One region of the Streptomyces sp. NPDC001137 genome, then DNA from elsewhere that is predicted to be linked to it. Evidence: predicted binding sites of a transcription regulator. Region 1 holds the regulator's gene; each other region holds the start of a gene.
What was found. Region 1 encodes HspR, which represses chaperone genes until heat shock. Its sites were predicted from a motif close to TTGAGNNNNNNNNNCTCAA; they were not measured.
Positions count from the first base shown of each region.

Region 1 (9,781 bases):
CGATTGCTCACGAGTCGTGATCACGGCAGCTTGCATCAGCCGTTCCCATCCCGACCAGAGGACCGAATGAACCCAGCCAGACCCACGACCGCCGCGGCCACGACCGCCGTCGTGCTCGCCACCGCGGCCGGTCTGCTCTCCGCGACGGCCGCTCCGGCCACCGCCGCGACCACCTGCGCCTCGCCCGTCTACACGCGCCAGTTCTTCGCGAACACGTCGTTCTCCGGCACCCCGAAGAAGACGGACTGCGACGCGGCGATCGACCAGAACTGGGGCACCGGCGCCCCGGCCTCCGGCCTGCCGAGGGACAACTTCGGCGTCCGCTGGACGGTGACGAGGGACTTCGGCTCGGGCGGCCCCTTCGCCCTGCCGGTCGCCACCCAGGACGGCGTCCGCGTCCACCTGGACGGTGTACGCAAGGTCGACCTCTGGAAGAACGTGTCCACGACGGTGAAGAAGACCGTCAACATCACGATCCCCTCCGGCCGCCACACCCTCCGCGTCGACTACGTCAACTGGACGGGCACGGCGAACGTCTCCTTCGCCTACAAGCCGCGCACCTCCGCCGACGTCGACAAGGTCAGCCCCCTTGCCCCGACGGGAACTTCGGTCGCCTACGACTCCACTGCCGGCAAGGCGAAGTTCAGCTGGCCGGGGAACAAGGAGATGGACCTCGCCGGCTACCGCGTCTACCGGCGGCTCAAGGGCACGTCGTTCGGCGCCACGCCGCTCGCGACGACGACCTCGACGTCGTACACCGACACGAGCCTGCCGGTGACCGGCGACACGTACTACTACGAGGTGCGTGCCTACGACAAGGCGGGCAACACCTCGGCGGGTTCGGCCGACCAGGGCGTGACGACCGCCGACCGGACGGCGCCCGCGCGGGTCACCGGCCTCACGGCCGAGGGCACCACGGCGGGCAACACGGTGGCGTGGGAACCCTCTTCGGCGGCGGACGTGCACCACTACGAGGTGTGGGGCGCGCCGGAGGGGCAGCAGGACCCGGACGGGCCCGAGACCGTGTTCGGGACCTCCTTCACGGACGTCACCGCCGGGACGGGCACGCCCTACACGTACACGGTGCATGCGGTCGACGGAGCCGGGAACGTCTCCCCGGTCTCCGCAACGGTGACGGCCACGCGCCCCGAACCCAGCGGCACGCCCGCCCCGACCGGGCTCACCAGCGTCCTCCAGGACGACAGGACCGAGATCCACTGGGTGCTCCCCGAGGACGCCCCCCAGTACCGGGTCTACCGCCGCACCGACGGCGGCTGGACGGCCATCGGCAACCTGCACGGCGGCTGGTGGGAGGACCGTCTCGCCCCGGCGGGCAAGGCGTCCTACTACGTCGTCGCCGTGGATGCCGGCACGGGGGCCGAGTCGGCGCCCTCCGCGGAGATCACCGTCGACCGGCTCGCCCGGGCCACCCCGTTCGGCCCGGCCGCACCGCAGCTGACGCTGGTCACGGCGGGCATCCCCGCCCGGCAGGCCGTCCAGATCAAGGCCGCACCCGGCGCGGGTGACGAGGGGCGGGTGCTGAAGGGCTACTCCTGGGAGATCAGCGGCGCCTGCGGCGACAGCGGCACCCTGCTGTCCGCGACCGGCTCCCTCTCCTGGACACCGCCCTACAACGGGCCGTGCACGGCCACCGTGTACGCCGTGGACCCCTACGGGCGGCAGAGCGCGCAGAGCTCGTCGCTGGAGTTCTTCGTCGGCCGCTGACCCGGTCACCCACACCGGCGGGCATACGGAAGGGGCCCGGAGGTTCAACCTCCGGGCCCCTTCCGCACACGTACCTCAGTCCTGCTGCCGCTTCGGCCGCCACACCACCAGCGCGCTGGTCTGCTGCACCTCCTGGTACGGGACCAGATCGCGGCGGTACGACGCGTGCACCGCCGCCTCGCGCTGCTGCATGGCCGCCGCCGCGCCCTCGACGGCGGCCTGGAGTTCGGCGACGCGCTGCTGGAGCGCGGCGACCTGGTTCTCCAGTTCGATGATCCGCTTGATGCCCGCCAGGTTGATGCCCTCGTCCTGCGACAACTGCTGGACGGTGCGCAGCAGTTCGATGTCACGGGCCGAGTAGCGCCGGCCGCGGCCCGGGGTGCGGTCGGGCGAGACCAGGCCGAGGCGGTCGTACTGGCGCAGGGTCTGCGGGTGCAGGCCGGAGAGCTGGGCCGCCACCGAGATGACGTAGACCGGGGTTTCCTCGGTCAGCTCGTACGGGTTGCGTCGACGGCCGTCCATCTTGGTCATGCTCCCTTCGCGGCCTTGAACAGCTCCGCCCGCGGGTCCTCGCCCGCGGTCGCCTCGCGATACGCCTCGAGTGCGTCACGAGCCTTCCCCGTCACATCCGCCGGGACACTCACCTCGACGGTGACCAGGAGGTCGCCGCGGGTGCCGTCCTTGCGGACCGCGCCCTTGCCGCGGGCGCGCATGGTGCGGCCGTTGGGCGTGCCGGGCGGCAGCTTCAGGGTGACGGGCGGGCCGCCCAGGGTGGGCACCCTGACCTCGCCGCCGAGCGCCGCCTCCGCGAACGTCACGGGGACGGTGACGGTGAGGTTGTCGCCCTTGCGGCCGAACACGGGGTGCGCGTCGACATGCACGGTGACATAGAGGTCGCCCGCAGGGCCGCCCCGCTCGCCCGGTGCGCCCTTGCCGCGCAGCCGGATGCGCTGGCCGTCCGACACCCCGGCCGGGATGCGGACCTGCATGGTGCGCGAGGACTTGGCACGCCCCGAGCCCTTGCAGACCTCGCAGGGGTTCTCCGCGATCAGGCCGCGGCCCTTGCAGTCCGGGCAGGGGTCGGTGAGCGAGAAGCCGCCGCCGGAACCCCGCGCGACCTGGCCGGTGCCGACGCACGTCGGGCACACCCGCGGGTTGCCGTTCGCGTCGCCGGTGCCCGAGCAGGCCTTGCAGGGTGACTGCGAGGACATGCGCAGCGGGACCGTCGCCCCCTCGATCGCCTCGGTGAAGCTGAGGCTGACCTCGGTGTCGATGTCCTGGCCGCGCCTGGGCTGCACCCGGGTCGTACCGGAGCTGCCCCGGTTGAACAGGCCCCCGAAGACGTCACCGATTCCGCCGCCGAAGCCTCCGGAACCCGCCTGGCCTCCGAAGAGGTCGCCCAGGTCGAAGTTGAAGGAGCCGCCTGCGCCGCCCGGCCCGGGGCGGAAGCCACCGTTGCCGAAGAGGGCGCGTGCCTCGTCGTACTCCTTGCGCTTCTTGGGGTCGCCGAGTATGTCGTTCGCCTCGGAGATCTCCTTGAAGCGCTCCTCGGCCTTGGCGTTGCCCTTGTTGGCGTCCGGGTGGTTCTCGCGGGCCAGCTTCCGGTAGGCCTTCTTGATCTCGGCCTCGGTGGCGTCCTTGGGGACGCCGAGGACCTTGTAGTAGTCCTTCTCGATGAAGTCCTTGGTGCTCATCCCCGACGCCCCTCCTCTCTCATCGATTCAGCGGTCGGTGCTGCGACCGGTTCGAGCTCAGCCCTCGTCCGGGCCACCGCTCTCCTTGTCGTCGGCCGCCTCGGTCGCGTCTTCGGCCTTGACGGTCTGGGCGCCGGGCTGCGGCTCGGCGACGGCCACCCGCGCGGGGCGGATGGTGCGCTCGCCGAAGCGATACCCGGGCTGCAGAATCGCCACGCAGGTCGTCTCCGTGACGTCCGGCGCGTACGAGTGCATCAGGGCCTCGTGGATCGTCGGGTCGAAGGGCTCGCCCTCCTTGCCGAACTGCTGCAGTCCCATCTTCGCCGCGACGGTCTCCAGCGACTCCGCGACGGACTTGAATCCGCCGACGAGTTCGCCGTGGTCCCGGGCGCGGCCGATGTCGTCGAGCACGGGCAGGAGCTCGGTCAGGAGGTTCGCGATGGCGATCTCCTTGACCGTGATCCGGTCCCGCTCCACCCGGCGGCGGTAGTTCTGGTACTCGGCCTGGAGCCGCTGGAGGTCCGCCGTGCGCTCGCCGAGCGCCGTGCGCACCTGGTCCAGCTGGGCCGTCAGACCGGCGATCTGTGCTGCGTCCCCGGCCGGGGCCGCCCCCTCCCCCGAGGAGGGGGAGGCGGCCTGCGGCTCGGCGTCGTCGGGGGTGGCGCCGGAGGGGACGTCGGGCTTCTCGTCGAAGCCCGGGGTCTCCTCCGTCACGCGGCACCGTCCTTGCGCTCGTCGTCCACGATCTCGGCGTCCACCACGTCGTCGTCGGCCTTCGGGGCCTCGGCGCCCGCGGCACCGCCGGCGGCGGCCTGCGAGGCCTGGGCGTCGGCGTACATGGCCTGGCCCAGCTTCTGCGAGACGGCCGCGACCTTCTCGGTGGCGGTGCGGATCTCGGCGGTGTCCTCGCCCTTGAGCGCGGTCTTCAGCTCCTCGACGGAGGCCTCGACCTCGGTCTTGATCTCGCCGGGGACCTTGTCCTCGTTGTCCTTGAGGAACTTCTCCGTCTGGTAGACGAGCTGCTCGCCCTGGTTGCGGGTCTCGGCGGCCTCGCGGCGGGCGTGGTCCTCCTCCGCGTACTTCTCGGCCTCCTGGCGCATCCGGTCGACCTCGTCCTTCGGCAGCGAGGAGCCGCCGGTGACGGTCATCTTCTGCTCCTTGCCCGTGCCCAGGTCCTTCGCGGTCACGTGCATGATGCCGTTGGCGTCGATGTCGAAGGCGACCTCGATCTGCGGGACACCGCGCGGGGCCGGCGGCAGACCGGTCAGCTCGAACATCCCGAGCTTCTTGTTGTACGCCGCGATCTCGCGCTCGCCCTGGTAGACCTGGATCTGCACGGAGGGCTGGTTGTCCTCGGCGGTGGTGAAGATCTCGGACCGCTTGGTCGGGATCGTCGTGTTCCGCTCGATGAGCTTGGTCATGATGCCGCCCTTGGTCTCGATGCCGAGGGACAGCGGGGTCACGTCGAGGAGCAGGACGTCCTTGACCTCACCCTTGAGGACACCGGCCTGCAGGGCGGCGCCGATGGCGACGACCTCGTCCGGGTTGACGCCCTTGTTGGCGTCCTTGCCGCCGGTCAGCTCGCGGACGAGCTCGGCGACGGCGGGCATACGGGTGGAACCGCCGACGAGGACGACGTGGTCGATCTCGTTGATGGAGATGCCGGCGTCCTTGATGACGTTGTGGAACGGCGTCTTGCAGCGCTCCAGCAGGTCGGCCGTCAGCTGCTGGAACTGGGCCCGGGTGAGCTTCTCGTCCAGGTGCAGCGGGCCCTCGGCGGACGCCGTGATGTAGGGCAGGTTGATCGAGGTCTCGGTGGACGAGGACAGCTCGATCTTGGCCTTCTCGGCAGCCTCACGCAGACGCTGCAGGGCCATCTTGTCCTTGCCGAGGTCCACGCCGTGACCGCCGGCGAACTGCTTGACCAGGTAGTCGACGATGCGCTGGTCCCAGTCGTCACCACCGAGGTGGTTGTCACCGTTGGTGGCCTTCACCTCGACGACGCCGTCACCGATCTCCAGGAGGGACACGTCGAAGGTGCCGCCACCGAGGTCGAAGACGAGGATCGTCTGGTCGTCCTTGTCGAGGCCGTACGCGAGCGCGGCCGCGGTCGGCTCGTTCACGATGCGCAGGACGTTCAGACCGGCGATCTCGCCGGCCTCCTTCGTCGCCTGGCGCTCGGAGTCGTTGAAGTAGGCCGGGACGGTGATGACCGCGTCGGTCACCTTCTCGCCCAGGTAGGCCTCGGCGTCCCGCTTCAGCTTCTGCAGGATGAACGCGGAGATCTGCTGCGGGTTGAAGGGCTTCCCGTCGAGCTCGATCTTCCAGTCCGTGCCCATGTGGCGCTTCACGGATCGGATGGTCCGGTCCACGTTCGTGACCGCCTGGCGCTTGGCGACCTCGCCGACGAGCACCTCACCGTTCTTCGCGAAGGCGACGACGGACGGCGTGGTCCTGGCACCCTCGGCGTTGGTGATGACGGTGGGCTCGCCGCCCTCCAGAACGCTGACGACGGAGTTAGTCGTGCCCAGGTCGATGCCGACCGCACGTGCCATGGTGAATTCCTCCAGCTGACTTGAGTGGAACGGACTCAAGTGTGCACGACACCCGGCGATGGGTCAACAGACCTGAGTCGGACCGACTCAACTCTTATCCGTTCCTTACACGCAATGGGCCGCTGACCTGCGTCGATTGCGTGGGCACGGACCGCCGGAGCCCGTACACAGGCACCCGAAGGAGCATGAGGACGACGACGAGCGCCACCGCCCCCACCCAGTAGACGGCGGACAGCGCGGTCCACCCGATATGCATGAGCACTCCGACGAACACGCCGGCGAAGGCTCCGATTCCGGGCAGCACGGTCGCCCCCTGCGGGGTCAGCCCCAGCCGCCGCAGCCGGTGGGCGACATGGTCGGGTCCGCCGCGCAGCAGCGGCCGCCCGGCCAGCCGCCGCGACAGGACCACCAGGAGTACGTCGGCGCTCGCCAGGGCGGTGAGCGAGAACAGCACTCCCGCACTCGGGGCGAGCCCGTAGCCCGCCCGGGTGAACACCGCCGACGCGGCGAGCAGGAACCCCGTGAACAGCGACCCGCAGGCGCCGAGCCCCACGCGCGCGGGCGGCCAGTTGTGCATGAGGAACCCGGTCAGCGCGGCGGCCAGCACGCTCAGCAGCACCGCGAGCCCGTCCATCAGCTCGGCCGCCGCACAGGCCCCCACCCCGAAGGCGGTGAGCACCCCGACGGTCCCCGCGAGCGCGTCCGCGTGGTCGAGCGCCTTGAACCCGACGGTGACGAAGACGATCCACGCGACGGCGAGCAGCCCCACCGGCACCCCGGTCTCCTCGTACGGCACGACACTGGCCGCGGCCACGGCCGTACCGGCCACGAGCACCCGCGCCTTGACCCGCCCGATGTCCGCGACGAGCCCGAGCAGGGCCACGGCACCGCCGGCGACGAGCAGCCGCCCCACCCCCGCACCCAGGGGCGCGACGCCGGTCCGGTCCATGGCCACCGCCACCGCGCAGGTGGCGAGCACCACGGCCGTACCGCCGAGCAGCGGCACGGGCCGCTGCCGCTGCCGTCTCCGCTCGACGATCCCGAGGCGCAGCGCGGGCACCCGCAGCAGTGCGGTGAGCACGGCGGCGAGCAGCAGGGCGGTGGTGGCGGCGGCGATCCCGTATAGCACGGGTCTAAGTTAGGCGCAAATGTACCAATTTGGCATGAATAACACGATCGCATCGTCGCAAGCCGGACAGCAGACCTGGTCACGGACGCTTAAGGCAACCCTCAGCGACGCAGATCACCGCACGCCCGGCTACAGTGCGACAGAGGATGGGGGTAGTCTCAATCGGACTACATAAGTTACCGCTTAGTAATGACCCTCGCAGTCCCGAGGAGCCCCCAAATGCAACTCGCCGCGATCATCGTGTCGCTGGTCCTGACCGTGGTCGGCGTTGCGCTGCTCGCACGCGCCATCGGTCAGTTCGTCCGGTACTTCAAACTGGGCCAGCCGGTGCCCGCCGGCACCCGGACCGACAACCCGTACGCGCGCAGCGTGACTCTTGTCAGGGAGTTCCTCGGCCACACGCGGATGAACCGCTGGGGCATCGTGGGCTTCGCCCACTGGTTCGTGGCGGTCGGCTTCCTGACCCTGCCGCCGACCCTGGCGCAGGCCTTCGGGCAGCTCTTCCAGGCCGACTGGACGCTGCCGATCGTCGGCGACTGGCTGCCGCTGGAGATGTACACCGAGTTCATCGGTGTGATGACGGTCCTCGGCATCCTCGTACTCATCGCCATCCGCCTGTCGAACCTGCCCTCCCGCCCCGGCCGCAAGTCCCGCTTCGCGGGCTCCAAGTCGGGCCAGGCGTACTTCGTCGAGTACGTCATCCTCACCATCGGCCTCGCGATCTACGTGCTGCGCGGCCTGGAGGGCGCGATCCACCACGTGGACGGCTACGACGCCTCGTACTTCGCGTCGTACCCCCTGGTCCTGGCCTTCAAGGGGCTGAGCGTCGGCACGCTGCAGAACCTGGTCTACCTGGTCGCGATGATCAAGATCAGCACCTCGTTCATCTGGATGATCGTGGTCTCGCTGAACACCAACATGGGTGTGGCCTGGCACCGCTTCCTGGCCTTCCCGAACATCTGGTTCAAGCGCAACGCCGACGGCTCCACCGCGCTCGGCGCCCTGCAGCCGATGACCTCGGGCGGCAAGCCGATCGACTTCACCGACCCCGGTGACGACGACGTCTTCGGCGTCTCCCAGGTCGAGCAGTTCTCCTGGAAGGGCCTCCTCGACTTCTCCACCTGCACCGAGTGCGGCCGCTGCCAGTCGCAGTGCCCCGCCTGGAACACGGGCAAGCCCCTCTCCCCCAAGCTGCTGATCATGTCGCTGCGCGACCACGCGCACGCGAAGGCCCCCTACCTGCTCGCGGGTGGCGGCAAGAGCATGGAGGGCGAGGAGAAGGCCTCCGAGGAGCAGCTCAAGGACGTCCCGGCCGCGGCTCTCGCGGAGGCCGAGCGCCCGCTGATCGGCACCGCCGAGGAGAACGGCGTCATCGACCCGGACGTCCTGTGGTCCTGCACCACCTGCGGCGCCTGCGTCGAGCAGTGCCCGGTGGACATCGAGCACATCGACCACATCGTCGACATGCGCCGCTACCAGGTGATGATCGAGTCCGCGTTCCCGTCCGAGGCGGGCACGATGCTCAAGAACCTGGAGAAGAAGGGCAACCCCTGGGGCCTGGCCAAGAAGCAGCGCCTGGAGTGGCTCAAGGAGGTCGAGTTCGAGGTCCCGGTCGTCGGCCAGGACATCGAGGACCTCACCGAGGTCGAGTACCTCTACTGGGTCGGCTGCGCGGGCTCCCTGGAGGACCGCGCCAAGAAGACGACCAAGGCCTTCGCCGAACTCCTCCACATCGCGGGCGTCAAGTTCGCGATCATGGGCGGCGACGAGAAGTGCACCGGCGACTCCGCCCGCCGCCTGGGCAACGAGCCCCTCTTCCAGGAGCTCGGCATGGAGAACGTCATGGCGCTGAACATGGCGTTCGGCGAGGAGCTCGACGACGACGGCAAGGTGGTCCCCGAGTCCGCCAAGCCCAAGTCGGCGAAGAAGATCGTCGCGACCTGCCCGCACTGCCTGAACACCATCGGCAACGAGTACCCGCAGCTCGGCGGCGACTACGAGGTCATCCACCACACCCAGCTGCTCCAGCACCTCGTGGACGAGGGCAAGCTGGTCCCGGTCACCCCGGTCGAGGGCATCATCACCTACCACGACCCGTGCTACCTGGGCCGCCACAACAAGATCTACACGCCCCCGCGCGAGATCATCGCCAACGTCCCGGGCCTCAGGAACGAGGAGATGCACCGCCACAAGGAGCGCGGCTTCTGCTGCGGCGCCGGTGGCGCGCGCATGTGGATGGAGGAGCGCATCGGCAAGCGCATCAACAACGAGCGCGTCGACGAAGCCCTCTCCCTCAACCCGGACATCGTGTCCACGGCCTGCCCGTTCTGCCTGGTCATGCTCACGGACTCCGTGAACGGCAAGAAGAACGACGGAAAGGCGAAGGAGTCGATCCAGGTCGTCGACGTCGCCCAGCTGCTCCTGGAGTCCGTCAAGACCCCGGTCGACCCGGCCGGCGAGGAGGAGACGGAGACCGCTCCGGAGCCGGAGCCGGTGAAGTAGTCCGCAAGGCGATACGAGGGCGCCCCCTGTCCGCAGAAGGACAGGGGGCGCCCTCGTTTCTGCCACGCCGGAGCGCCTACGCCCCCTTGGGCCCCGCCGACTGCACGACGTCGAAGGACCACAGGGTCGAACCGGAGGCCGCCGGCTTCGGGCGCTCGGCACCCTCGCCGCCGCCC
Region 1 is NZ_JBEPBA010000010.1:278,414-288,194, forward strand. It holds gene ABT254_RS22195 (PA14 domain-containing protein) at 67-1,725, shown strand; gene ABT254_RS22200 (heat shock protein transcriptional repressor HspR) at 1,801-2,247, opposite strand; gene dnaJ (molecular chaperone DnaJ) at 2,253-3,419, opposite strand; gene grpE (nucleotide exchange factor GrpE) at 3,477-4,133, opposite strand; gene dnaK (molecular chaperone DnaK) at 4,130-5,974, opposite strand; gene ABT254_RS22220 (MraY family glycosyltransferase) at 6,069-7,103, opposite strand; gene ABT254_RS22225 ((Fe-S)-binding protein) at 7,323-9,605, shown strand; gene ABT254_RS22230 (antibiotic biosynthesis monooxygenase family protein) at 9,682-9,781, opposite strand, start outside.

Region 2 (9,781 bases), on a different contig from region 1:
GCCTTCGGGCGTTCGTGTCGAAGGGGTCGGGGCGGATGGCCGTGGGGGCGGTCGCGGGTCTGGCGGGGGTGCTGTCGGGACCGGTGGTGGTGGCAGGGGGGCCATGGCTCTAGGTGGCGGCAGCGCGACGGCGAGGCCTACGGGCGTTCGTGTCGAGGGGGTCGGGGCGGATGGCGGTGGGAGCGGTCATGGGGCCGGGCGTGGTGCTGACGAGGAGCACGGCTCCGGGCGTGGTGCCGACGAGGAGCGCGGTTCCGGGCAGGGGTATCGCGTCGAACTCGTGGAGGCTCTTCTCGGGCTTGGCTCCGCGCTGCTCGGGGCCGGGGAGCGGGAGGCCGCGCGGGCCGCGCTGCTCAGGGCCGCCGGGTTGGCGCGGGAGGCCGGGCGGGCCGATCTGCTGGCCAGGGCCGCGCTGGGGCTCGGGACCGGGCCCGTCGGGTTCGAGGTCGACCTCGAGGACCGTGAGCAGCTCGACCTGCTGACCGAGGCCCGCGCCGCGCTCGCCGCCGAGCCCGCGCTCCCCCACTCTCGGCTCCGCTCGAGCGGGGGGACCCCCATGGCCCTGCGCGCCGCCGTCACCGCACGGCTCTCGCTCGCCGCCGGGCTGGTGGAACCGGAGAAGCACCGCATAGCCCTCGCCGAGGAGGCCGTCCACACCGCACGGGAGGCCGGTGATCCGGCGGCCCTCGGCCCGGCCCTGGCCGCGCTGTGCGACGCCCGGCCCGGCCCCGACCACTGCCGCGACCGGCTCGACTGGTCCACGCGGATCGTGACCACCGCCCGCGACCTGCGCGACCCCGTGCTCGAACTCCTCGGCCGGAGGCTGCGGTTGGTCGCGCTGATGGAGACCGGCGACTTCGCCGGGGCCGACGCGGAGGCGGGGGCGTACGAGACCGCCGTACGACCGCTGCGGCGGCCCCTGTACGCCTGGTACGTGCCCCTGTGGCACGGGACGCGGGCCCTGATGGAGGGCCGGTACGAGGACTGCGCCGCCGCGCTCGACGAGGTCGAGGACCTGGGCCGCAGGGCCGGCAGCGCCAACGCCGCCATGCTCGCCGTCACCCAGCGCTGGTGCCTGTACGCAGAGACCGGCGACGCGGCCGGCCTGGAGCGGGTGCGGGCGGAGGCGACCATGCTGGAACGCTCCCCGATGCTCTGGCCCCGCGTCAGCCTCGCACTCGTGGCGGCGCAGTTCGGACGGTTCGACGAAGCCGCGCGCCGCCTTTCGGCCGTCGCACCCCGGCTCGGCGGTGCGCCCCGGGACAGCGAGTGGCTGCCGATGCTGGCGCAGGCGGCGGAGACGGTCGCCGCAGTGGGCTCCCACCCCTGCGCGCCCGCCCTCTACGACCTCCTCGCCCCGTACGCCGGCCTGTTCGCGGTGGAAGGCATCGGTGCGGCGGTACGCGGCCCGGTCGACCGCCATCTGGCGCTGCTGGCAGCGGCCATGGGCGATGCGGACCGCGCCCGCGAGCACCGCGAGAGGGCACTGCGGGCGGCCACGGCGGCGGGCGCGGTCGCACTGACGGAACGCATAGCGGGTGAGACGAACGGCAGGCGGCGGGACAGCGGGGCGCAGGCCGACACCCCGTCCGACACGCCCGGCTCCGCCCTCTTCCGGCGCGAGGGCCCCCTCTGGCACCTCCGCTACGCCGGTCACGCCGTACGTCTCCCCGACAGCAAGGGGCTGAACGACATCGCCGTCCTGCTCGCGCGCCCCGGCACGCCCGTGCCCGCGGTCGAGCTGGCGGCACCGGCCGGCAGGGGGGAGCACGTCGAGGGCCTGCATCCGCAGGGCGACACCGGCGAGGTCGTCGACGCCACCGCACGGGCCGCATACCGGCGCAGGCTGCGGGAGCTGGAGGAGGAGGCCCGGGACGCCGACGAGGCCGGCGACGCCGGGCGTTCGGAGCGGATCGCCGTCGAGCGGGACGCCCTGGTCGGGCAGCTCGCGGCCGCGTACGGCATCGGGGGCCGGGTCCGCCGTACCGGATCGGACGCCGAGCGCGCCCGCACCACCGTCACCGCCCGCATCCGGGCCGCCGTACGGCGGATCGCCGCCGCCCACCCCGAACTCGGCCGGCACCTCGAAACCGCCCTGCACACCGGCACCCTCTGCGTCTACCAGCCGGAACACACGCCCGAGTGGCGGCTGTGAGGCCCCGCCCCACACCGTGCCGTCCGATCTCACGCCCCCTGGGTGAAGCACCCGAACCGGCACACTCAGGGAAGGCAGGACACCATGCCACGCACCGCCAAGGCCGAGGCCGAACTCAAGGTCGACGAGCCCGTCATCGAGGGGCGCTACGCCCAGCTCGGCCCGTACACCGTCGCGTACGAGTCGATGAAGCAGGACATGGACCCCGCCCCGCTCTTCCGGGGCCTGCCCGAGGACCGCTGCCAGTGCCCGCACTGGGGCCAGGTCGTCTCCGGCAAGGTCGTGTTCCGGTACGCCGACCACGACGAGGTCTTCCACGCCGGCGACGCCTACTACGGCGCCCCCGGCCATCTTCCCCTGATCTTCGCCGGCACCGAGATCGTCGAGTTCAGCCCCACCGCGGAACTGAACCGCACGATGGAGGTCGTCGGCCGCAACCTCGCGGGAGCGCAGTCATGACCACCGGCACCGGCACCCGCGTGAAGGAACTCGCCGATCTCTTCGTCCGGTTCCTGGAGACCAACACGGCCCCGGACGGGCTGTTCACGGACGACGTCTTCCTCGACTTCACCGTTCCCCAGTGGCGCCTGCAGGCCGCCGGCCGCGAGGAAGTCGTCGCCGCCCGCCGCCGCAGTCACCCCTTCCTCGGCACCGTGCCGCGCCACCGCGTCGACGCCACGCCGACCGGACTCGTCCTCGAGTTCGAGGAGCAGTGGGAGGACGGGCACGGCGGCACCTGGTACTGCAGGGAGCTGATGCGCGCCGACGTCCGCGACGGCGCCATCAGCGAGGCGTCCGTCTACTGCACCGGCGACTGGGACCCGGCGACACAGGCCGCGCACGCGAGGGAGGTCCACCTGCTGAGGCCGTGAACAAGCCCGGAACGGGAAGCGGGGGTTGCCCTCTGACGCAGGAAAAGCATGAGAGGTTGCTGTGAATCGCCTCTCGCGTGGCGTCGGTCACAGACAGGGACCCCTGTGGTTGCGAAGGGTGGGGCGCAACGGAAGGAGCGCCGCACCGTGGAACCCATCGCGACGGCCGAGAACGAACCATCGGTCGCGCCCCTTCCCGACGTGTCCGAACTCCTCGACGGTATGCCGCGTCAGCGCGGCGCGGCCACCGCCGCCGGACCGACCGTGCAGGTGCCCCTCCCCGCGGCCCGCACCCTGCGCCCCTGGCGCCTCCTGCCGACCCCCACCGGCACGCCGTTCACCTTCGCCTACGCGGCGGTCCTGGCGCTCACCACACTGATCACCACGTACGCCGCCCCGTCCCTCGTCGACACCCTGCTCCAGGCCTCCAGCACGGACGTCGCACATCTCGTGCAGACGCCCGTGCTGGTGCTGCTCGCCAGCGCGCTGTGGATCGCGGGCGGGCTCGCGTCGCCGTACGTGATCTGCTTCCTGCTCGTCCTGACGGCGCTGGAGCGGCGGATAGGCGGGGCGCGCACCGCCGTCGTCTTCCTGCTCGGCCATGTCCTGGCCACCCTCGCGACCGAGGTCCCCATCGGCCTTGCCGTCCTCGTCGGCCACCTCCCCGACAGCTCACTGCACCGCTTCGACTACGGCATCAGCTTCGGCGTCGCCGCCAGCGTCGGAGCCCTGGCCGGGCTGCTCACACCCTGGCTGCGCTGGCCGGTGCTGGTCCTGTTCGGCGGCATGCTGGTCGAGGACCTGATCGAGTTCACGGACCCCATGACCAACTGGGGCCACCTCATCTCACTGGCCATAGGCATCGCGACCTGGCCGATGATTCGCCGCTGGTACCGAGCGGTCACCCCCAGCCCGTCCGGCGTTTGAGGACAAGGCCCCGTCAGGGCCGAAAGGCGGGGGTCTGGGGGCTGCAAACCCCCAGCGAACGCCCACTGCACCGCCGTGATCGCTGACAGCGAACGGGGTCCCGGGAACATTGGCGGAGCGCCATGCATTGAGTCGGCATAACTCAACTTGACTGCCGGAGGGTAGATCATGGCATCGACGTCCACACCGCTCACCCTGCCCGTGCTGCCGCTCGACGACGAGGTCGTGCTGCCCGGCATGGTGGTTCCGCTGGACCTGAACGACGCCGACGTACGCGCCGCGGTGGAGGCCGCCCAGGCCGCCGCCCGCTCCGAACCGGGAAAGCCCAAGGTCCTGCTGGTGCCACGCATCGACGGCACATACCCCGGCACCGGTGTGCTCGGCACCGTCGAGCAGGTCGGCCGGCTCGCCGACGGTGACCCGGGCGCCCTCATCCGCGGCCGCGGCCGTGTGAAGATCGGCGCCGGCACCACCGGCCCGGGTGCGGCGCTGTGGGTCGAGGGGACGAGGATCGACGAGAGCGTGCCCGAGCCGCTGCCCGGTCACGTCACCGAACTGGTCAAGGAGTACAAGGCCCTTGCCACCGCCTGGCTCCGCAAGCGTGGTGCCTGGCAGGTCGTCGACCGTGTCCAGGCCATCGACGACGTCTCCGCGCTCGCCGACAACTCCGGTTACTCGCCCTTCCTGACCACCGATCAGAAGATCGAGCTCCTGGAGACCACCGACCCCGTCGCCCGCCTCAAGCTGGCCACCCAGCACCTGCGCGACCACCTCGCCGAGCAGGACGTCGCCGAGACCATCGCCAAGGACGTCCAGGAGGGCGTCGACAAGCAGCAGCGGGAGTTCCTGCTCCGCCGCCAGCTGGAAGCCGTACGCAAGGAACTGCGCGAGCTCAACGGCGAGCAGGACGGCGAGGAGTCCGACGACTACCGCGCCCGGGTGGAGGCAGCCGACCTGCCGGAGAAGGTCCGCGAGGCGGCGCTCAAGGAGGTCGACAAGCTGGAGCGGTCCAGCGACCAGTCCCCGGAGGGCTCCTGGATCCGCACCTGGCTGGACACCGTCCTCGAACTCCCGTGGAACGAGCGGACCGAGGACGCGTACGACATCCAGGGCGCCAAGGCGATCCTCGACGCCGAGCACGCGGGCCTGGAGGACGTGAAGGAGCGCATCACCGAGTACCTGGCGGTGCGCAAGCGCCGCAGCGAGCGGGGCCTCGGCGTCGTGGGCGGCCGCCGCGGCGGCGCCGTACTGGCCCTCGTCGGCCCGCCCGGCGTCGGCAAGACCTCGCTCGGCGAGTCCGTCGCGCACGCCATGGGCCGCAAGTTCGTCCGCGTCGCCCTCGGCGGCGTCCGTGACGAGGCGGAGATCCGCGGCCACCGCCGTACATACGTCGGTGCCCTGCCCGGCCGTGTCGTCCGCGCCATCAAGGAGGCCGGTTCGATGAACCCGGTCGTCCTGCTCGACGAGATCGACAAGGTGGGCTCGGACTTCCGCGGCGACCCCGCGGCCGCCCTCCTGGAGGTCCTGGACCCGGCGCAGAACCACACCTTCCGCGACCACTACCTGGAGGTCGAACTCGACCTGAGCGACGTCGTCTTCCTCGCCACGGCGAACGTCCTGGAGGCCATCCCGGAGGCCCTGCTCGACCGTATGGAGCTGGTCCGCCTCGACGGCTACACCGAGGACGAGAAGATCGTCATCGCCCGCGACCACCTGCTGCCGCGTCAGCTGGAGCGCGCGGGGCTGCGGTCGGACGAGGTCACCATCGACGAGGGCGCGCTGCGCAAGCTGGCCGGCGAGTACACCCGCGAGGCGGGCGTCCGCACCCTGGAGCGCTCGATCGCCCGGCTGCTCCGCAAGGTCGCGGCGCAGCACGAACTGGGCGACCGGGAGCTGCCGTTCACCATCATGGACGGCGATCTGCGCGGCCTGATCGGGCGGCCGCACCACGTGCCCGAGTCCGCCCAGGACCCCGCGGAGCGCCGTACGGCGGTCCCGGGCGTGGCGACCGGTCTCGCGGTCACGGGAGCGGGCGGCGACGTCCTCTACGTGGAGGCGTCCCTGGCCGACCCGGAGACGGGTGCGGCGGGGCTGACCCTCACCGGTCAGCTGGGTGACGTGATGAAGGAGTCGGCGCAGATCGCGCTGAGCTTCCTGCGCAGCCACGGCGCCGAACTGGAGCTGCCGGTCGCGGACCTGAAGGACCGTGGAGTGCACATCCACTTCCCGGCGGGCGCGGTCCCGAAGGACGGCCCGAGCGCCGGCGTCACCATGACGACGGCCCTGGCATCCCTCCTCTCCGGCCGCCTGGTCCGCACGGACGTGGCGATGACCGGTGAGGTCTCGCTGACCGGCCGTGTCCTGCCCATCGGCGGCGTGAAGCAGAAGCTGCTCGCCGCGCACCGGGCCGGGGTCACCACCGTGATCATCCCCAAGCGCAACGAAGCCGACCTGGACGACGTCCCGGCGGAGGTGCTGGACAAGCTCGACGTCCACGCCGTCACCGATGTCCGCCAGGTCCTGGAGCTGGCCCTCGCGCCCGCCACGAGCGACGCGAAGCCGGAGGTTCCGGTGGCGGCGTGACGGACGCCATCGGATAAGGGAAGGCCCGGGTCCCGTGAGGGAGGCTCGGGCCTTCGCCGTACGCACCGACGGATCAGCCGTTGGCCAGCGCCTGCACCCGATCCAGTGCCCCGTTGCTGCATGTCCCGGGGGCTGACCCCGGACCCCCAGCCGGGGTGGTGGGTGTCTTAACCGTTGGCCAGCGCCTGCACCCGATCCAGCGCCCCGTTGAATTTGTCGTGATCTCCGACGGTTGGGCCGGACGAGGTGTACTGCCACATCGTGTAGTAGCTCCAGCCCGCCGGCAGTGTCCCCACGTCCGACGCGTACCGGGCGATCCACAGGGGGTTGGCCGAGGCGAATCCCGCGTAGTTGCCCGTGCAGTCGCTCCACCAGCTCGTCGCCGTGTAGATCACCGCGTCCCGGCCCGTGCGTGCCTTGTACGTCTTCAGGAAGTCGGCGATCCAGCCGACCATCGCGCTCGCCGACTTGCCGTAGCACTCCGCGCCGTACGGGTTCCACTCGATGTCGAGGGTGCCGGGGAGGGTCTTGCCGTCCTTGGACCAGCCGCCGCCGTGGTCGACGAAGTAGTTCGCCTGGGTCGCGCCGCTGGTGGTGTCGGGGGTGGCGAAGTGGTACACGCCGCGGATCATGCCGACGTTGTACGAGCCGTTGTACTGCTGGGCGAAGTAGGGGTTCGTGTAGTACGTCCCTTCGGTCGCCTTCGTATAGGCCCACTTGACCCCGCTGCCCCACAGCGTCGACCAGGCGACGTTGCCCTGGTGGGCGGAGACGTCGACGCCCTCCGTCTGGGTGACGGCGGTGGGAGCGGGAGCGCCGTTCTGCCCGTCGTGGGCGAGGACGCCCATGCCCATGCGGGCGGAGCCGCGCGGCGGTTTCGCCGCGTCAGCCGCGTCGGCCGGAGCGGTGAGGGCGAGGGGGAGTGCGGCGAGCAGAAGCCCGGCGAGGAAGAGGCGCCGGGGGCGGACCGATCCGGGTCTGTGCACGGGCATGGCGGGCCTCCGAGGGCTCGGTGATGCTCGGTGGGGGAAGCGCTGCACTGCCGGGATGCTGCCGGTGGGAGCAGTCGGCAGTCTCCTGGTAGGAAGCTACGCACGTAGATGAACGAGTGGGAAGGGGGGCCGGAGGCCGCCGTTGGTCTAGCCCTGCGAAATACTTGGGGAGCTGCGGCAACGACGGGGTCTGGCGGAAACTTTCAGTATCGGGAAAACCGAGGCAGGGGCTGACGTGCACGAAGGCGGAAACGGGGACGAGGGCCGGCTCCCGGACCGGACGGCACCGAGCGGCGCGGACCAGGAGTACCTGTCCCTGGAGCGCGAGCTGACGGTTCTGCTGCGGCGCGCCCGGGCCAACCAGGGCGAGATGGCCCGCGAGGTCCACCCCGACCTGGAGTCCGCCGCGTACGGCCTGCTGGTACGCCTCGACGAGCACGACCGCCTGCGCGCCACCGAGCTCGCCGCCTACATCGGCGTGGGCAAGGCCACCATGTCCCGGCAGCTGCGCGCCCTGGAGGACCTGGGCCTGGTCGCCCGCGAACCCGACCCGGCGGACGGGCGGGCCTGGCTCGTCCACCTCACCGAGGAGGGACACCGCCGGGTGAGCAGGGTCCGCGACGCCCGGCGGGCACGCTACGTCAGCCAACTGGCCCACTGGGACCGGCGCGAGGTGGCCGAACTGGCGCGGCTGCTGGGGGAGTTGAACCGGGGCATGGAGAAGTAGACGGACGCCGGTCATCCGGCCGCCCTTCATGTGTCGGCGCAGCCGCCCTCGTCGGGGTGGTTTGTGGAAGGTGAGCGGCCGGGTCTGGCCGGTGGCGATGGGGTCCGGACCCGTGTCCGGGTCGGGTTGCCCGGCCGCCTTTCAGGCGTCGGCGGCGCCGCCCCCGCTGAGGCGCAGGGTCGCCTCCGCACCCCCGTCGGGATGGTTGCGGAAGGTGAGACAGGCGCCGAGCAGGCGGGCCTGGCCGGAGGCGATGGTCAGGCCCAGGCCTGTTCCCGCCGACCCGGAGCCGGTGCGGAAGCGCTGCGGGCCGGAGGCGGTGAGGACGCTCAGCAGATCGGGCGGGAAGCCGGGGCCGTGGTCGCGGACCCGGACGATCGCTCCGCCGTGGTCCTTGTCCACGTCGACCGTCACCGGCGGGGCACCGTGCCGCAGCGCGTTGGTGACCAGGTTGGTGAGGATCCGCTCCACACGCCGCGGATCGGTCTCCACGAGCGTGTCCGCGACGATCCGCACCTCCACCCCCTCCAGTCCGGCGACCGCGCGCCGGGCCATGGCGCTGACCTGGCGGGGTTCGGTCTCCACACAGGCCACCTGGGCATCGAGGCGGGCGACTTCGAGGACGTCCTCGACCAGCCCGCGCAGCTTGTGCACCCCGCCCGCGACCAGGTCGGTGGCCGGATGGGCCGGCAGCAGGCCGGTCGCCGTCACCATGGCCGCGACCGGTGTGCGCAGTTCGTGCGCGATGTCGGCGGTCACCCGCCGCTCGGCCTCCAGCCGGGCGCCGAGCGCGTCCGCCATGGTGTTCACGGATGCCGCCAGCCAGGCGATCTCGTCCCGCCCCTGAGGGCCGATACGGGCGTCCAGGTCGCCGTGGGCGATGCGTCCGGCCGTACGGGCGGCGGCCGTGGCCCGGTGGCCCATCCGCACGCCGAGAGCCAGCCCGGCGAGGGACACGACCACGGTGGCCGCCGCGCCCGTGGTGACCAGTGTCCGGTCCAGCGCGGCCAGTTCGTCGGCCTCACAGCCGTAAGGCCGCGACAGCGCGAGCACCGTCCGGTCGGAGATGCGGGTCGCCGCCCACAGCACCGGGTCGGGTCCGTCCTGGAGGTAGGTGACGCGAACGCCGCGACGTACCGCCCTCGACACGGGCGCGGGCAGGTCCGGCGGGTCGAGCCGGGCCTCCGACTTGCGGCCGGCCGCCTGGTCGTAGACGGCGGTCATCAGCCGCCGGTCCATGTCGGAGCGGGCCGTGGTCAGCTGGTTGGCGGCGGTGATGCGGTGGACGAGCAGCCCGACCGTGCTCGCGACGCAGACGGCCGCCGTGGCGACGGCCAGGGCCACCTTCGTGCCGATGTTCAGCCGTATGTTCATGGGAGCCGTACCGATGTGCCGGCCCACTACGGGCGCAGCTTGTAGCCGAAGCCGCGCACCGTCTCGATGCGGTCACGGCCGATCTTGCAGCGCAGCCGCCGTATGTGGACGTCCACCACCCGGGTGTCGCCGGACCAGGCGTAGTCCCACA
Region 2 is NZ_JBEPBA010000013.1:132,176-141,956, reverse strand. It holds gene ABT254_RS25695 (ATP-binding protein) at 1-2,155, shown strand, start outside; gene ABT254_RS25690 (cupin domain-containing protein) at 2,240-2,614, shown strand; gene ABT254_RS25685 (hypothetical protein) at 2,611-3,027, shown strand; gene ABT254_RS25680 (rhomboid-like protein) at 3,175-3,954, shown strand; gene lon (endopeptidase La) at 4,123-6,537, shown strand; gene ABT254_RS25670 (lysozyme) at 6,705-7,529, opposite strand; gene ABT254_RS25665 (MarR family winged helix-turn-helix transcriptional regulator) at 7,765-8,256, shown strand; gene ABT254_RS25660 (sensor histidine kinase) at 8,398-9,630, opposite strand; gene cseB (two-component system response regulator CseB) at 9,657-9,781, opposite strand, start outside.
Region 2: a site for HspR is predicted at 4,082-4,100, ahead of lon (endopeptidase La). Genes of this name have one in related genera too.

Region 3 (9,781 bases), on a different contig from region 1:
GCCCCCTCCAGCGCGGCCGTCGTCTCCTCGTGACCGGGGTGGCGGGCCAGCAGCCGCAGCGTGCGCAGCACCGCGCCCTCCAGGGAGTCCCCCTCCACGACGTATGCCACGATCGCGGCCAGCGCGCCCGCCGCGTAGTAGCCGGTGGGGTGGCCGTGGGTGATCTGGGCGCCTCGGGCGGCCATGGCGAAGGCCCCGTCGGCGGAGTTGATCAGGCCGAAGGGGGCCGAGCGCATGACGGTGCCGCAGCCCTTGGAGTCGGGGTTGACCTGGCCCGGCTTGCCGTCGAGCGCGAGCCACGGGTCGGGGGTGTACGCCTGCGCGATCCCGGAGAGGCAGGCGTTGCCCGGCGCGCGGCGGGAGTACAGCCAGGGCTCGTCGATCAGGCCGCCCGTGGGGGCGGCGCCCTGCTCGGGGCCCGGCTTCGACTGGGTCTCCAGCCAGCGCTCGTACGCCTGACGCAGCATGTGTGCCCAGGCGCCGCCGATGCCCCGCTCCCGCTCCCTGGCGTGCGCCTGGATCAGGGCCTCGGCCGTGAACAGGGTCATCTGCGTGTCGTCGCTGAGCAGGCCCAGCGCGCCGTACGCACCGGGCACGAACCCGGTCACCCCGCGTTCGCCGTGGAGGGCGCGGATACGGTCCAGGGAGTTGAACTCGATGGGATAGCCGAGGGCGTCACCGATCGCACCGCCCAGCAGACAGCCCCGCACTCTGGCGCGGTACACCGCGGCGGTCTCCAGGGTCGGCTTCAACGGCGGCCACGTCATAAGGTGCGCTCCTCGACTACGGTCGTGCGTATGACCATTGTCGCGACGGGAACCAGCACCTCAGCCACCGCCCCCACCGACAAGGGCGTCGGCCCCCTCCTGCGGTCCTGGAGGGAGCGCCGCCGGGTGAGCCAGCTGGAGCTGGCGCTGCGGGCCGACTCCTCGGCGCGGCACATCAGCTTCATCGAGACGGGCCGTTCACGGCCGAGCGAGGAGATGGTGCTGCGGCTCGCCGAGCACCTCGACGTCCCGGTGCGGGAGCGCAACTCCCTGCTGCTGGCGGCAGGTTACGCCCCGCACTACCCGGAGACCCCGCTCGACTCGCCCGGGCTGGACGCCCTGCGCCAGGGCATGGAACGCCTCATCCAGTGCTACGAGCCCTACCCGGCGTTCGTGGTCGACTCGGTGTACGACGTGGTCGCGGCCAACCGGGGCATGACGATGTTCCTGGACGGCGTCGCGCCTTCGCTGCTCGAACCCCCGCTGAACGCCATGCGGTTGACGCTGCACCCCGAGGGCCTCGCGCCGCGCATCCGCAACCTCCCCGAGTGGCGCGGACATCTGCTCGCGCAGATGGAAAGGGAGATCGCCCTGCACCGCTCCGCACCCCTGCGGGCGCTGTACGAGGAGGTGGCGGCCTACCCGGTGCCGCAGCAGGAGCACGGCCACGACCACGAACCGGAGGAGCCCGTCCCCTACTTCGCGCTTCCGATGCAGATCGAGCACGAGGGCCGGACGCTGTCCTTCGTCTCGTCCATCTCCACCTTCAACACCCCGATGGACGTGACGGTCGCGGAGCTGGCCATCGAGACGCTCCTTCCGGCCGACCCGGCGACGGTCAAGTACCTCCAGTCGCTGATGCCCTGACGGACGCGCCCCCGCAACCCCGTCCGACCACCGGACGGCCCAGGTGGCGAGCGCCTCACCGCGGAACCCGTGAGACTGGCGGCGGAACATGACACACTGCTGCGCGGTTACTTCGGCGCGTAGGGGAGGCGTGGCGTGAGTGAGCGGCGTCCCGCGCCCACCGTGGGCCAGGTGGTGCTCGGCAGGCGCCTTCAGGAACTGCGGGAGGCGGCCCGGCTGGGGCGTGAGGAGGCCGCACGCGTCCTGCGGGTGGCCCCCGCGACCGTACGGCGGATGGAGATGGCCGAGGTCGCGCTGAAGATCCCGTACGTCCAGGTGCTGCTGGAGACGTACGGCGTCCCGGACGACGAGGCGGCCGCGTTCGTCGCCCTGGCCGAGGAGGCCAACCGGCCGGGCTGGTGGCAGCGCTTCCACGACGTGCTGCCGGACTGGTTCAGCCTGTATGTGAGCCTCGAGGGCGCAGCCGGCATCATCCGCTCCTACGAGCCGCACTTCGTGCCCGGCCTGCTGCAGACCGAGGACTACGCACGTGCGGTGATGGAGGCGGGCACGGTCGGGCAGACCGGTCCGGAGACCATCGAGCGGCATGTGTCGCTGCGGATGGCCCGGCAGCGGCTGCTGGACCGTGCGGACCCGCCCCACCTGTGGGTGATCATGGACGAAACGGTTTTGCGGCGCCCGGTGAGCACCCGCGGCGAGGTGATGCGCCGGCAGATGGACAAGCTGCTGGAGTTCGCCGAGCGGGACCGGGTCACGTTGCAGATCGCCGAGTTCAAGGACGGCCCGCACCCGGGCACCTACGCACCCTTCACCCTGTTCCGCTTCGGCGAGCCCGAGCTGCCCGACATGGTCTTCACCGAGTACCTGACCGGCGCCCTGTACCTCGACTCGCGCAAGGAGGTCTCCGCTCATCTGGAGGTCCTCGACCACATGACGGCGCGGGCCGCGTCGGCCGAGCGCACGAAGAAGATCCTGCGGGAGCACCGCGAGGCCTTCTGAGCCACCCACCGCACCTGTCCGACCGGAGGAGAAGACCCCGCATGACCGGATCCGACGACGCACCGCAGATCGACACCAGCCGGCCGCACCCTGCCCGTGTGTACGACTGGTGGCTGGGCGGCAAGGACAACTACCCGGTGGACGAGGAACTCGCCCGGAAGATCCTCGCCGTGGACAACAGCGCGGTGCGCGGGGCGCGGGCCAACCGGAGGTTCATGCACCGGGCCGTCCGCGCGGTCGCCGAGGCCGGGATCCGCCAGTTCCTGGACATCGGCACGGGCATCCCCACCGAGCCCAATCTGCACCAGGTGGCGCAGGCCGTGGCGCCGGAGTCCCGGGTGGTGTACGCGGACAACGACCCGATCGTGCTGCGGCACGCGCAGGCGCTGCTGCGCGGCTGTGAGGAGGGCCGAACGGAGTATGTGCACGCGGACGTGCGGGACATCGACAGCTTGCTGCGGCAGGCCGCCGAGACCCTGGACTTCTCACGGCCGGTCGCGCTGTCGCTGGTGGCGCTGACCCACTATCTGGACGACGGCGTTCACGACCTCCTGGCGAAGTACGTCGCGGCGCTCGCCCCGGGCAGCCATCTGATCCTTTCGCAGGTCACCCCCGACCTCAATCCGGAGGCCATCGCGAAGGCGGCGGGCGCCTTCCGCGCGAGCGGCACCCCGTTCTTCCCCCGCTCGATCACGGACTTCCAGCGCTTCTTCGAGGGCCTGGAGCTGCTCGGCCCCGGCGTGATCCCGGTGACCGGGTGGCGGCCGGAGGCCGAGGACGTGGCGGCGCAGACGGAGGGCGTCGTCCCGGTGTACGCGGGGGTCGCCCGCAAGCCCTGACCTCATGGCCGAGCACCCGTACGGGCGCCATGAACAGGTGCGTTCCCCCGCCCGGCCCTAGCGTCGAAGCACGGGGCGAGCAAGGGAGCGACGCAGGTGGCCGACACGCGAATACCGCCCGCCGGGCCGGGAGCGGTGCTGCTGGGCGCAGGACGCTTCTTCCGGCCCGGAGCGAGCGCCATGGGCTCCTGCACCGCGAAGGAGACCTGATGCCCTCCGACGCCGTGCTGTACCAGGCGGCAGCGCTCTGCCTGACCTATCCCGACGACGACTTCCGCGCCCGGCTGCCCCTGCTGCGCGAGGCAGCCCCGCAGCTGCGGGAGTTCACCGACCACGCGGCCGTCACCCCGCCCGGCGAGCTGGCCGCCCACTACCTCCAGGTCTTCGACTTCAAGAACCGGCACAGCCTCTATCTGAGCCGTTGGCGGGACGAGGGCACCCGGCGGCGCGGCATGTCGCTGGTCCGCTTCAAGGACGTCTACCTCGCCGCCGGTCTGGAGTTCACCGGCGAGGAACTGCCCGACTTCCTGCCCGCCGTCCTGGAGTTCGCGGCCCGCACCGGGAACACGGCCCTCCTCACGGAACACCGCGAGGCCCTGTGGCAGCTCCGGGCCCGGCTCGCCGACTTCGGCACCCCGTACGCATCCGTCCTGGACGCCGTGTGCGCCACCCTGCCGGTCCCCCATACGGAGGTTCGCTCATGACCACGCTCCTGTGGGGCGTTCTGCCGTACGTCGCCTTCGCCCTGCTCGTCGCGGGCCTGATCTGGCGCTACCGCTACGACAGATACGGCTGGACCACGCGTCCGTCGCAGGTGTCCGAGTCGAAGCTGCTGAACATCGCTTCCCCGGCCTTCCACTACGGCATCCTCTTCGTGCTGGCGGGCCACCTGGTGGGCCTGTTCGTCCCACGGTCGTGGACCGGCCCGTTCGGTGCCGGCGAGCACACGTACCACCTGTTCTCGCTCTACGGCGGCACAGTGGCCGGTGCGCTCGCCGTCGCCGGGATCATGCTGCTCATCCACCGCCGCCGCACGCACGCGCCGGTGTTCCGGGCGACGACGGTGAACGACAAGCTCATGTACGTCGTCCTGATCGCCGCCATCTGGATGGGCATGGCCGCGAAGCTCAGCCATGTCTCCGGCGACGGCTACAACTACGGTGCGTCGATCGCCCCTTGGGCCCGCAGCCTGTTCACGCTCCAGCCGAGGACGGACCTGATGGAGGGGGTGCCGGTGCTGTACCGGGTCCACGCGACGATCGGCATGGCGCTGATCGCCCTGGTGCCGTACACCCGCCTGGTCCACATGTTCAGCGTGACGGTGCAGTACCTGTTCCGCCCCTCGGGGGTGAACCGTGGCCGCGACCCCGGGCAGCCGGGGCCGCGGCCGGAGCGGCGGGACCGGGAGCGGACGGGCGTGTGACGGTCAGGCCGCGCCGCCCTTGGTGTCACGGTCCTCGTCGACGATCTCGGCGTCGACCACGCCCTCCTCGTCCTGCGGTGAGGTGTCCTGCTCGGTGCCGCCGGCGGAGGCACCTTGGTCGGCCTGGGCGTACATGGCCTGGCCCATCTTCTGGCTGACGGTGGCGAGTTTCTCGACCCCCGTCCGCAACTCGTTGGTGTCCGCGTCGCGTTCCAGCAGGCCCTTGAGTTCCGTGGCGGCCGTCTCGACCTCGGACTTGGTGTCGGCGGGGATCCGCTCCTCGTTCTCCCGCATGAACTTCTCGGTCTGGTAGACGAGTTGTTCGGCCTGGTTGCGCGTCTCGGCGGCCTCGCGGCGCTTGCGGTCCTCCTCGGCGTACTGTTCGGCCTCCCGCATCATGCGGTCGATGTCGTCCTTGGGGAGCGCCGAGCCGCCGGTCACCGTCATCTTCTGTTCGCGGCCGGTGGCGAGGTCCTTGGCCGAGACATGCATGATGCCGTTGGCGTCGATGTCGAAGGCGACCTCGATCTGCGGGACCCCGCGGGGGGCCGGGGGCAGACCCGTGAGGTCGAAGACGCCGAGCTTCTTGTTGTACGCGGCGATCTCGCGCTCGCCCTGGTAGACCTGGATGCCGACCGAGGGCTGGTTGTCGGTGGCCGTGGTGAAGATCTCCGAACGCCGGGTCGGGATGGTCGTGTTGCGTTCGATCAGCTTCGTCATGATGCCGCCCTTGGTCTCGATGCCGAGGGACAGCGGGGTGACGTCGAGGAGCAGCACGTCCTTGACGTCGCCGCGGATGACGCCCGCCTGGAGGGCCGCGCCGACGGCCACGACCTCGTCGGGGTTGACGCCCTTGTGCGGGTCCTTGCCGGTGAGTTCCTTGACCAGGTCGGTGACCGCGGGCATCCGGGTCGAGCCGCCGACGAGGATGACGTGGTCGACCGCGGACAGCTTGATCCCGGCGTCCTTGACCGCCTGGTGGAAGGGGGTCTTGCAGCGGTCGAGGAGGTCGGCGGTGAGCTCCTGGAACTGGGCGCGGGTCATCTTCTCGTCGAGGTGCAGCGGTCCCTCGGCGGAGGCGGTGATGTAGGGGAGGTTGATCGTCGTCTCGGACGAGCTGGACAGCTCGATCTTGGCCTTCTCGGCGCCCTCGCGCAGCCGCTGCACGGCCATCTTGTCGCCCGCGAGGTCGATGCCGTACTGCCCCTTGAACTTCTTGACGAGATGGTCGACGATCCGCTGGTCCCAGTCGTCGCCGCCCAGGTGGGTGTCGCCGTTGGTCGCCTTGACCTCGATGACGCCGTCGCCGATCTCCAGGAGCGAGACGTCGAAGGTGCCGCCGCCGAGGTCGAAGACCAGCACGGTCTGCTCCTCGCCGCGGTCGAGGCCGTAGGCGAGGGCGGCGGCCGTCGGCTCGTTGATGATCCGCAGGACCTTCAGGCCCGCGATCTCCCCGGCCTCCTTGGTGGCCTGCCGCTGGGAGTCGTCGAAGTACGCCGGTACGGTGATCACCGCGTCCGTGACGTCCTCTCCGAGGTAGGACTCCGCGTCCCGCTTCAGCTTCTGGAGCACTCGCGCGGACAGCTCCTGCGCCCGGTAGCGGGTGCCGTCCACGGAGCCCTGCTCGGGGAAGCGCCAGCTCGCGTCGCCCATGTGCCGCTTCACGGAGCGGGCGGTCCGCTCCACGTTGGTCACGGCCTGCCGTTTCGCGACCTCCCCGACGAGCACCTCGCCGTTCTTGGCGAAGGCCACGACCGACGGTGTGGTCCTGGCCCCCTCCGCATTCGCGACGACGGTGGGTTCGCCGCCCTCCAGCACGGCCACCACCGAGTTCGTGGTCCCCAGATCGATCCCGACCGCACGTGCCATCTCCGTCCCCTTCCGCCAGGGCACTCCTCACACACCAGCACAAAACTTGAGTGCGCTGTTGTCAATGCCGCGTACTGCGGGTACCCGGAAACGACGGTGCCGCGCCCCCTGTGTCGGGGGCGCGGCACCGAAGGACGTCCAGGACGCGGGTGGATGTCAGGCCAGCTTGGCCGACAGGGTGATCGTCGTGCCGGTGAGGGCCTGGCTGACCGGGCAGTTCTTCTTGGCGTCCTCGGCTGCGGCGACGAAGGCGTCGTTGTCGATGCCGGGGACCGTGCCCTCGACGGTCAGGTGGATGCCCGTGATGCCCTCACCCGGCTGGAAATTCACGTCGGCCGAGGTGATCAGCTTGGTGGGCGGGGTGCCGGCGCCGGCCAGGGCGTGCGACAGCGCCATGGAGAAGCAGCTGGAGTGCGCGGCGGCGATCAGCTCCTCCGGGCTGGTCTTGCCGTTCGCGTCCTGGGAGCGCGAGGCCCAGGTGACCGGCTGCTCGGCGATGGCACCGGAGGAGTCGAAGGAGACGACACCGTTGCCCTCGAGCAGGTTGCCTTCCCAGACGGTGTGTGCGGAGCGCGTGGTTGCCACGATGAATCCCTTCGAATTCTGGCTGTTCCTGTACGACACCATCCGATCACATTCCGGCTCACTGCACCCGGAACACCGGCCCACGCGCGGTGAACGGCAGCCGCGCCCCCTGCGGGATCAGATACGCGTGCTCGCGCCGCACCCGCAGGACGTCGCACCAGCCGTCCGTGATGACGAGGACGGGCGCGCCCGGCGGGAAGTCGTCCCCGCGGTGCAGGAGGTCGATCCCGGGCTGCAGGACCGTACCGCCTCGGCCGTGGACCCGTACCCGGCCGGCGATCTCCGTGACCGGCACGAAGCCCGCGTCGTGCGGGGCCGTGTCGCAGAAGATCACGCGGGCGGCCGGGACGTCGCGGGCCTCGGCGTAGGAGGCGATGGCGCCGAGGGCCTTGCCGAGCAGGGTGCGGTCCATGGAGCCGGAGGTGTCGAGGACGACGCCGAAGGTGCAGCGGGCGATCTCCTCGGGCGGGAAGTAGCGGCCGGCGCGCGGGATGTCGGGCGTGGAGGACTGTCGGCGCGAAGGGCGCGCGTATGTCCGCACGGGCTGTGGACTCGGCACGAACTCGTCGAACCAGCGGGCCAGTCGGGCGTCCCAGGGCAGGGGCGGGTGGCTGAGGGTGCGGATCTCCTCGACCAGGCCGCCGGGGAGGAAGCCACGCCCCTGCTGCTGGTGCAGGTCCAGGCCCTGGCTCAGGCCCCGGCGGTAGAACTCGTCGAGGTCGACGTACGCGCCGGGCGGGCCCAGCGGGCCGCCGAGCATGTCGCCACTGCCCTTGCCGCGCAGGGTGGACAGGCGGCGCATGCGGCGCAGGTCGCCGGCGAGACGGTCGTAGACCTCCTCGCAGGACAGGCCGGTGAGGGCCGGGTCGTGCAGGAGGCCCTCCGGCATGGTGCCGACCTGCATCTCCTGCAGCCAGCCGTTGATCACATAGTCGCAGGCGATGTTGAAGAGGTAGTGGTCGCGGGTGCCGCAGCGGTCGCCGTGGCGCAGGGCGGCGTGCAGCATCTCGTGGGCGAGGATGAACCGCCATTCCTCGTCGTCGAAGCGGCGCAGCGGGTTGATGTAGATCTCGCCGGCCTCGGCGTTCACCGCGGCCACGGAGATGCCGTGCGCGCGGGCGAGTTCGGCGTCGGCGACGAGGGTGATGCCTGCCGCGATGCCGCCGAGCAGCGGGTAGGAGGAGATGAACCAGCTCAGGGCCCGCTCCCAGGGGCGCTGCGGGGCGACTTGTCCGCTGAGGGAGTCGCGGCGGCCGCCCGCCATGTCCATCGCCGCGGACACGGTCCGGGTCAGGGCGGTGGCGAACGCCAGCTGGTGGTCGGGGGGCCGGCCGTAGTACCCGTGCCAGGTCAGGAGCAGCTGGTCGGGCTCGCCGCCGGCCGTGCCGCAGCGCTCGTACGCGGGTGGGAGCCCGTCCCGCCGCCAGCGCGCGGCGAGTTGCTCCTCGTCGCCGTCGGGGTAGGAGGCGGGCAGCGCCTCGGGGGTCTCGCCGATGGTGAAGTTCAGCAGGAAGCGGTTGACGACGACGCAGCGTGCGGCGAGGTCGTAGCGGTCCGGCTGGGTGCGCTCGCCCTTCGCCGCCGGGACGTGTCCGAAGCCGAGGTGCAGGACGGCGTGGGCGAGGGCCCAGGCCCAGGCGGTGGGTTCGGCGAGCCGGTGCGGGTGGACGTGCAGGTCGGCGGCGGAGTCGACGACCACGAGCCCGTCGCCGGGCGCGATCTTGCACTCCTCGTCGCGGCAGACGTCGAACTCCACGGCCGCGAGGGCCGGGTTGGCCTTCACCAGCGCCATCCCCTCGGCGAACGCCTCGGCCGCGAGGTCCCGCTTCTTCTCCCCCTTGCCCTTGGTACGGCTCACCGCCGCGCCTCCACCAGCCGGGGCATGTCCCGGGCGGCCTCGATGAGGAACCACGAGGGCAGGACGGGGTTGCCGTCGGTGTCGGAGGCGATGACGGTCTGGGCGACCTCGACGGAGATCTCGGCGAGCTGCACCAGCAGCGACTTGGCGCGGTACGCGGTCTGCCGGCCGTTCGCCGACATGTGCTCCTTGCTGACCGGGAGTTCCTTGATCAGGCGGCCGCGGAAGGACTCGGCGAGGTAGTAGAGCAGGTCGCGGTCCTCGATGCGGTTCGGCCAGCGGGCGTCGCCCTTGATGATCGCCTCGATGCCGAACTGGCTGCGCACGATCTTGACGTAGCCGCAGAAGGCCGTGGCGTGCGCGGGCGTCAGCGTGCCGTGCGCGAGGACCTTCAGCGTGTCCTCGTCGAGATCGCGGCCGAAGGAGTGCAGCGCGTCGGAGAGCATGTGCCAGGAGCGGGGCGTGGAGAAGGGCTCCTCGGTCTTCGGCGGCCTGGACCACAGGTGGTCGGGCCGGTCGGTGAGGTGGTCGAGGATCCAGGGGTGGATGTCGTTGTTCGCGGCCCAGGTCAGCC
Region 3 is NZ_JBEPBA010000021.1:158,347-168,127, reverse strand. It holds gene ABT254_RS33790 (ADP-ribosylglycohydrolase family protein) at 1-767, opposite strand, end outside; gene ABT254_RS33785 (helix-turn-helix domain-containing protein) at 798-1,634, shown strand; gene ABT254_RS33780 (Sco1979 family transcriptional regulator) at 1,770-2,633, shown strand; gene ABT254_RS33775 (SAM-dependent methyltransferase) at 2,675-3,472, shown strand; gene narJ (nitrate reductase molybdenum cofactor assembly chaperone) at 3,682-4,176, shown strand; gene narI (respiratory nitrate reductase subunit gamma) at 4,173-4,895, shown strand; gene dnaK (molecular chaperone DnaK) at 4,899-6,764, opposite strand; gene ABT254_RS33755 (OsmC family protein) at 6,921-7,349, opposite strand; gene ABT254_RS33750 (vWA domain-containing protein) at 7,408-9,141, opposite strand; gene ABT254_RS33745 (ATP-binding protein) at 9,204-9,781, opposite strand, start outside.
Region 3: a site for HspR is predicted at 6,811-6,829, ahead of dnaK (molecular chaperone DnaK). Genes of this name have one in related genera too.